Regions from separate parts of the Gallintestinimicrobium sp. genome, predicted to be linked through region 1. Evidence: riboswitches for the same ligand, from Rfam matches in the RefSeq annotation. Region 1 holds a riboswitch; the other holds the start of a gene.

Region 1 (4,432 bases):
CCTGGTTTCTCCTGAATTGTTCTTGGTTCAGGATTCTTCCGAATTGAAAACCCTAATAGCAGAAAACAGTTCTTTGAATGGAACCTTACTGATATTAAGCGGAGCAATCACTTTGGCGTTTGCGTTGTTTGCAGCATTACCAGCAGCCAGATCAGCCGCAAGGGTATCCCCTATTATGGCGATGTCTGGAACAAATCTGAAAATTCGACGCAGAAAGCGTAAAACAAAGAAAATCCATAATTTTGAAGCATACTATGCCCGTCTGAACTTAAAGAGAAATAAAGGCCGTACTGCAATTACAATTTTGTCCCTTGTTATGAGTATCACGGTTTTTATTGCACTGCAAGGTTTTTCCTCTTTACTGAACGCTGCAAGTGCCCTGCAAGATAACCATTTAGGAGATTATCAGATCACAAATGAAAGTGTTGGATTTACCGCAGACGATCTGAATACCTTAAAGAAAAATAAAGCAGTACAGAGCGTAGCTGCTATACAGTTTTCGCTTTACGAACAAAATGAAAATGGGCAGCTCGATGGAATCAGTCTTGAATTTCAACTAAAACCCGGCGAAACTTTTCAGGTTGTCGGATTGAACGATGAATATTGGGATTATTTCATGGGGGATCAATTATCAGAAGAACAGCTCGGACAACTGAAATCAGGGAACGCCTGTATCGTAAGGAATCCTATTCCAATGAGCTACGGCGAAGATGTTCTTGAATTTACAAACATAGAGGCTGGAGAAAGCATCTGTGTTGCGGAAACGGAGCTGGATGTTTTGAAAACCTTAGATGGTTATGACGGTTATCTTGGTATTGGCAATGGCGGTTTCACAAATGGTGTCCAGGTAATCGTTGATGACGCTATCTATGAACGCCTGACGGGAAAAGATACCTATTCAGAGTTTTTGCCCACGCTGAATGAGGGCGCAGACAGGGAAAACTTTGATACATTTATCGAGGCGTTTTGTAATAAAACACCGGGGACAACATTCTTGTCATATGAAGAAACCGACCAGCAACTAAAAGAAAGTTTTGCACAGATTCAAATGCTGGCATGGGGACTGATTCTTTTTGTTGGCCTAATCGGCATTCTTAACATCATCAATACCGTTTACACGAATATTCACACCAGAGTAACAGAAAACGGTATGCAGCGGGCCATTGGAATGAGCGCTGGTAGCCTCTATAAAACTTTTCTTTGGGAAGGTGCATATTACGGGATTATTGCCTCTGTGATTGGAAGCGTGCTGGGATATGTTTGTACGATTTTCATTGAGGCGGCCACGAGCGACACCCTCCAGCTTGTTGCAATTCCTGTCATACCCATTCTTGAAGCAACCCTCTTGGCAGTAGGGGCTTGCTTGCTGGCAACAGCAATTCCTCTGCGGAAAATTTCAAAAATGAGTATTGTAGATTCCATTGAAACGGTTGAGTAGAACACTATTTTTTGAACTGTCCGAACTTTCTAATATTTTGTGGACATTTAGGTTTTAGAATGACCTTATCAGTGAAAGCAGGTGGATAAAGGAGCTTTTGTCTATTTGCTGTGCTGATTCTGGTACAGTTGGCGGCCACTGGCACAACAGTTTTCCGCATTTACCCCAAGCAAAGGAGGCGAACAATATGGGCAAATTTTTAATATTATCCGTCACTGACCACGAAGAACATATACTCAATAAAATTATGGAAACTATCGCAAACGAGCCGAAGCTTAACCATATTGCGCCTCCTCTCCCTTGCAACATTCTTTCTTTTAAAAATCTGGAAATTCGGCTAAAGGAGCAGACAGTATCCTGCAGAGGTCAACTTGTTACTCTGACTCACCATGAGTTTGCTGTCCTTACATATCTGGCTCGTCATCCCAGCTGGGTATTCTCAGCCAGCCAGATTTATAAGGCCGTATGGGATAGAGACGGTGAAAACTGCGGGACTGCTGTTGCCAGCGTTATCGGTCAGATACGGCGTAAATTGACGCCAGAAACACCAAAGGGTGGCTATATTCGCACTGTACTGGGCAGTGGATATAAATTTGAATCCGTAATATAGGAAACGCCGGACATATGCTGATTGGCTCTGTCCGGCGCTTCGTTTTGTATAAAATAAGGCAGCAAATATAGCTTTTCGTATTACTTGAAAAAACGCATATAAATTCGACGAAGGGCAGTCTGCTCTTCCCCAATAGACTATTTATAGTTTTGAACCACAAGGCGGTGTAATATCCAAGCCTTCAAGAAAGTGTATTCCCCAGTTACACATAGAATCTAATACCGGAATGATACTTTTTCCAAACGCAGTAAGAGAATACAAAGTTTTAGGTGGTTTTTCTGGAATTACTTCTCTATGAATCATGCCGCATTCTTCCAAATCGCGAAGTTGTTGTGAAAGCATTTTAGGTGTGGCTTTTGGAATTAAGCGTTGTAATTCCATGTAGTGCAAAGGTTTTTCTATCAAATGCCAAAGAATGAGAGGTTTATATTTTCCTCCAATCAGAAAAAGTGTGGCTTCCACTGGACAACTAAATTGTTCTTTTTGATAATTCATTTTTATAAACTCACTCCTTTTTGGGTACTTTCTTTGAGGGAAGTATCTACCTGAAAAGTGCAATCTTGTTATTCTACTGCACCATGTTAAAATTAGTACGACGATTGAATATGTCAACTAAATTATACAGCACCAAGAAAGGATTGACCATGATGAATTTTATTGAGATTGCAAAAAAACGGTATTCTGTACGCAATTACAGTGGCAAAAAAGTGGAGAAAGAGAAGCTTGATAAAATTTTGCAGGCTGCTCATGTTGCACCTACAGCAGCAAACCTACAGCCGGTTCATTTAATTGCAGTAGAAAGCAAAGAAGGGCTGGAAAAAATCAGCAAAGGGGCAAATATTTATAATGCTCCTCTTGCAATCATTGTATGTGCAGATCATAACAAGGCATGGGTTCGCCCCTTTGACCAAAAACAAACTGGAGACATTGACGCAGCTATCCTAACAGACCATATGATGTTAGAGGCAACAGAATTAGGTTTGGGCACCGTATGGGTATGCTACTTTCAACCTGATGTTATCCGGAAAGAATTTGATTTACCCGATAATTTAGAGCCAATCAATATTTTGGTAATCGGTTATGGAAATGAAGCGCCAGCAGATACAGAAAGACATGAACACATGAGGATTCCACTCACTGACTTAGTTTCGTATGAAAAACTGTAACCGAGTATGACTCGATTTCCGAAATACTTCCGAACTATCTTCAACTCATTGCTTCCAAAAATAGTTGATGTTATAATTGCGGGGAAACAACTGAATAAAAGTGTCTTCGGGGCAGGGTGAAATTCCCGATTGGCGGTAAAGTCCGCGAGCGTAAAACGCACGATTTGGTGTAATTCCAAAACCAACAGTATAGTCTGGATGAAAGAAGATATGGTTAGATTTCCGCAGATTTTAAGGGGCTTACTTTCTTTTCTGTGGCCTAATTATAATGTTAACACCCGAAAGACCTTTTCTTTTGGGTGTTAATTTTTTGCCACGGAGGAAAGCAATTATGAACAGTAAAACAAAAAGAGTCACCACTATTGGGATGCTATGTGCGATCACTTATGTCACCATGGTTGTCGGCAGGATTCCGATTATTCTATTCTTAAAGTACGACCCATCCGATGTTATTGTAACTTTGGGCGGCTTTATTTGGGGACCGATGACTTCTTGTATCGTATCTGTCATTGTGGCAATCCTTGAAATGATTACAGTAAGCGATACTGGAATATTAGGTTGTATCATGAATATCGTACAAACACTATCTTTTGCGTGTACGGCATCTGTCATTTACAAAAAAAAGCACACTTTATCTGGTGCAGTGATTGGTCTGGCATCGGGATGGCTCATAACGGTTGTTGTTATGCTGTTGTGGAACTATTTGGTAACACCGCTTTATATGGGGTATCCAAGAGAAGCAGTTGTAGAATTGTTACTTCCTGCCTTTCTTCCATTTAACTTGTTGAAAGGTGGGTTAAATGCATCCATTACCTTTTTACTGTATAAGCCCATAGTTACCGCTTTGAGAAAAAGCGGATATGTTGCTGCTTCGGAAAATGAAGCAAGACAAAAGCATACTGGTCTGCTTATATTGGCAAGTTTTATTATTGTAACTTGTGTTTTGATTATCCTGTCAATGAATGGGATTATATGAGGATCGAAATGAAAGAAAAACTAAATGAGCCTATTTACACACTAACAGGAACCGTTATACATGGCCGAGGTATTGGAAAGCATGTGGGGACACCTACCGCGAACATAGCAATCGAAAAAAAAGATTTTTTGCCAAAAACAGGAGTATATGTGGCAGATATTCTTTTAAGCGATAAGAGATATTACGGTGTTACCCACATTGGGACGCGCCCTACACTTGATAATGATAGTTTTATTTCAATC
Region 2 (4,432 bases), on a different contig from region 1:
AAATTCTTGACTGTTAAGGTGGAAGCACCCCGTGACCGTATTTTACAGTACCTTGCAAAAAAAGTAATTACCGAAGAAAATCCGGTGACGGAGGTGGTACTGCGCGCCGTGATTGAGGACAGCTATGACCGTCTGATCGCCCCGGCGATCGAGCGCGATATCCGCAATGAGCTGACAGAAAAAGCCGAAGAGGGTGCAATCAGCGTCTTTGGCAAGAATCTGGAACAGCTTTTGATGCAGCCTCCAATCGCCGGACATGTAGTGCTCGGCTGGGATCCGGCGTTTCGTACCGGCTGTAAGCTTGCTGTTGTGGATGCGACCGGAAAGGTACTGGATACGAAGGTCATTTATCCGACTGCACCTCAGAACAAAGTAGAAGAAGCCAAAAAGGAATTAAAGAAGCTGATCGAGAAGTACGATATTTCTCTGATCTCTGTGGGAAACGGCACTGCGAGCCGCGAGTCCGAGCAGGTGATCGTCGATTTGATCAAAGAGCTGAAAAAGCCGGTTCAGTATGTGATCGTCAACGAAGCGGGCGCATCTGTTTATTCTGCCAGCAAGCTGGCAACGGAAGAGTTCCCGCAGTTTGACGTGGGACAAAGAAGTGCGGCTTCGATCGCACGCCGTCTGCAGGATCCACTTTCCGAGCTGGTAAAGATCGATCCCAAATCCATCGGTGTCGGACAGTATCAGCATGATATGAACCAGAAAAAGCTTGGGGAAGCCCTGGGCGGTGTGGTAGAGGACTGTGTAAACCGGGTAGGCGTGGACTTAAATACCGCATCTGCTCCGCTTTTGGAGTACATTTCCGGTATTTCCAGGACGGTTGCAAAAAATATCGTAGAATACCGGGAAGCAAACGGACGCTTTACAAACCGGAAGCAGCTGTTAAAGGTTCCGAAGCTGGGGCCCAAAGCATTTGAGCAGTGCGCAGGCTTTTTGCGGATTGCGGACGGAGAAAATCCGCTGGATGCGACGAGCGTACATCCCGAGTCCTATCCTGCGACGATGGAATTGTTAAAGAAACTGGAGCTTTCCATGGAAGATGTGCGCATGCTGCAGGCGGAAGCCAAAAAGGGACGCGCTGCGCAGAACACATCGGGCGCTGACAGCAAAAATACTTCAGGCGACGCTGCACGCCAGAATGTGTCCGCCAAAAACAAAGCAAACCGCAAGGACCGCAGACAAAACGGCTTCAACATCCGCAATACGGATACGGCGATGGGACGCGCACTGGCAGCAGCCATGCAGGGAATGACTTTGGATGCAGACAATGGCGGAACCGACAAAAAAGGAGCAAACCCATCGGGGCGGTCTGGCGCAGGAGCATTGAACGCTGCAAATGCGTCGACAGGAGCCGCTGCAGGCAGCAGCACATCCGGCAGCCAGAAGGCAGCAGCCGTTTCTGCACTGGAACGCCGCATCCCGGACAAGAAAAAGCTGGCGGAAGAGCTCGGTATTGGCGAGATCACGCTGACAGATATTGTAAGGGAGCTGGAAAAGCCTGCCCGCGATCCGCGTGAGGATATGCCCCGCCCGATCCTGCGCAGCGACGTGCTGGATATGAAGGACCTAAAGCCCGGCATGGTGTTAAAGGGAACCGTCCGTAACGTCATCGACTTTGGTGTATTCGTGGATATCGGCGTCCATCAGGACGGACTGGTGCACATTTCCCAGATCACGGACCGTTTTATCAAGCATCCGCTGGAAGCAGTCAGCGTTGGGGATATCGTGGATGTAAAGGTACTGGACGTTGATCCGGTCAAAAAACGGATCGGCCTGACGATGCGTCTGGATCAGAAATAAGAAAAAACAAAATTTTCTCTTGATTTTTTATCAAAAACGTCATATACTCAACACGTTAATAAAGGTAAAGTTCTTCAGGGTCGGGTGCAAGTCCCAACCGGTGGTATAGCCCACGAGCCTTTCGCTGTATAAGTCAGCGGGGCATGATTCGGTGATCCTTCTGCAATGGGAGCAGACGGAAACTCCGAAGCCGACAGTACAGTCTGGATGGAAGAAGATGATTGCTTTTTCTGATGCGTTTTTGCCGACGCAGAAGAAACCCAAAGCAAACAGCGCACAGACCCGGAAGATTTCTCTTCCGGGTTTTTTATCGTATAGGAAACTTCGTTTCCATACGATAAAAATGCTCCGCGGGGATGCGCACTCGGCGCAGGGGTAGATGGTTGCTAAAGCAACCGCGCCTCGGCGCGAGAATGTGCCAAGGCACATTCTTTTTGTGTCCCAAAGGAAGGGGATATCCTGTGAAGGAAAAGCCCTTTGGCAGGATCCCTGACAGGCATATCGCTGTGCAAAGAACTTTCCTGCAAATCGAAAGGAGACTTAAAAATGAGTTCTTTATGGCAAACCGTATCTGAAAACGTAGTATTTGTATTGGAGTTTCTTGCACTGATCGTGGTGATGTTTCTGATCGCCTATGTCATTGAAAAAGCAGTCAAGAAAAAAAATAGCGACACAGAGCGTGTCCTTGCAACCAGAAAAATCGTCGTGATCGGCGTATTTTCCGCAATTGCAGCGATCCTGATGGTACTGGAGTTTCCGGTTCCCTTCGCGCCGTCCTTCTACGGACTGGATTTTTCCGAGCTTCCGGCGCTGATCGGTGCATTTGCATACGGACCGGTGGCGGGTGTCATGATCGAGTTTTGTAAAATTCTGATCAAGCTTGTGTTAAAGCCCTCTTCCACAGCGTTCGTCGGAGAGCTGGCAAACTTCTCGATCAGCTGCATGCTGGTGCTGCCTGCGTCCGTGATCTACCTGTTCAAAAAATCGAGAAAACAGGCGATTCTCGGCACCGTTGTGGGTACACTGATCATGACGGCGTTTGGCTCCTGCTTCAATGCCATTTATCTGCTTCCGAAATTTTCTGAGCTGTACGGAATCCCGCTGGATGCGATCATCGGAATGGGAACGGCGATCAACCCGGCGATCCACAGCATCAGCGGACTGGTGCTGATGTGTGTTGTACCGTTAAACCTCTTAAAAGGCGGACTGGTATCGCTGATCACTATTTTGGTTTACAAAAAGCTCAGCCCGATCTTAAAGGCAGCGCATAAACAATAGAATGCACGCTCTGCGAGCATTCTATTGTCAGGAATAAAAAATACCGATTACATGGCTGCAAAGCAGTTGTCGTAATCCACACAAATTTTCACCACGCACCGCAGAGGCGAATCCCTCTGCGGTTTTGTTTTCCAAAAAAAGTGCGCCCTGCCCTCCGGGTTCTGATTTCTTTGGAAAAATTTAAGAAAGATTTTATGAAAGATGGGGGATTTTTCGGAGGCATTCCTGTACAATGAACTACAATGTGTAAAACCTGTGGGTTGACAGAAAAACACAACCGTATTATTGTATTATATAAATAATACAGAAAGGGCAAATCAATGGCTGCACTTGTGGAAGTTAAGGATATCTGCAAGGTCTATAACCCCGGAGAGAACGAAGTCCGGGCGCTGGATCATGTGTCGGTATCCATTCAGGAAAAGGAATTTGTGGCGATTATCGGTCATTCCGGCTCGGGCAAATCGACGTTGATGAATATGCTCGGCTGCCTCGATGTGCCGACCAGCGGCTCCTATTTTTTACATGGAAAAGATGTGTCGCGCATGAGTGACGATGAACTGTCGGACGTCAGAAACCGGGAGATTGGTTTTATTTTTCAGGGCTTTAACCTGATCGCGAATCTGACGGCGCTGGAAAATGTAGAGCTGCCGCTCATTTACCGCGGCGTCGGCAAAAAAGAACGCCGGGAGCTGGCGGAAGCAGCGCTGGAAAAGGTCGGATTGGGACAGCGTATGTCGCATAAGCCATCGGAGATGTCCGGCGGACAGCAGCAGAGGGTTGCGATTGCGCGGGCAATTGCACAGGCGCCGCCGGTGATCCTGGCGGACGAACCCACCGGTAATCTGGATTCGGGTTCCACCAAAGAAATCATGAGCATTTTGAAACAGCTCCACCGCGAGGGACGAACCGTGATTTTGATCACCCATGATAACGATATCGCGGCGCAGGCAAGGCGGGTCATCCGTATCAAAGACGGAAAAATCGAGGCGGATTTCGAACAGCAGGTAGAAGATTGGTAACTGCTCAGTAGGTCTGCGCATTTACTGCGCTGACCGTAAGAAAACTTAGACCGGAAGGCAAAAATCCTATCGGCACAGCCGATTTGGAATGGATTTTTGCGCGTAACTGTGAGGGTACTGAACAGTTTCGAAGATTGGTAACTGCTCAGTAGGTCTGCGCATTTACTGCGCTGACCGTAAGAAAACTTAGACCGGAAGGCAAAAATCCTATCGGCACAGCCGATTTGGAATGGATTTTTGCGCGTAACTGTGAGGGTACTGAACAGTTTCGAAGATTGAAAATTAAATTTTTCAATCACGGGATTTGTGTCTGCGCGCACTTGACACAA

Evidence for each region. A riboswitch is a leader RNA that binds a small molecule or an ion and turns the genes downstream of it on or off. The one in region 1 is predicted to bind FMN.
Region 2: linked by a shared signal. The riboswitch ahead of ACLTOQ_RS12515 (ECF transporter S component) and the one ahead of ACLTOQ_RS06720 (ECF transporter S component) in region 1 are both predicted to bind FMN.

Annotation. Positions count from the first base shown of each region.
Region 1 is NZ_JBKVPW010000006.1:10,476-14,907, reverse strand. It holds gene ACLTOQ_RS06740 (ABC transporter permease) at 1-1,438, shown strand, start outside; gene ACLTOQ_RS06735 (winged helix-turn-helix domain-containing protein) at 1,626-2,048, shown strand; gene ACLTOQ_RS06730 (winged helix-turn-helix transcriptional regulator) at 2,190-2,543, opposite strand; gene ACLTOQ_RS06725 (nitroreductase family protein) at 2,696-3,214, shown strand; FMN riboswitch at 3,313-3,428, shown strand; gene ACLTOQ_RS06720 (ECF transporter S component) at 3,546-4,190, shown strand; gene ACLTOQ_RS06715 (riboflavin kinase) at 4,199-4,432, shown strand, end outside.
Region 2 is NZ_JBKVPW010000015.1:10,615-15,046, reverse strand. It holds gene ACLTOQ_RS12520 (Tex family protein) at 1-1,806, shown strand, start outside; FMN riboswitch at 1,873-2,029, shown strand; gene ACLTOQ_RS12515 (ECF transporter S component) at 2,353-3,084, shown strand; gene ACLTOQ_RS12510 (ABC transporter ATP-binding protein) at 3,405-4,103, shown strand.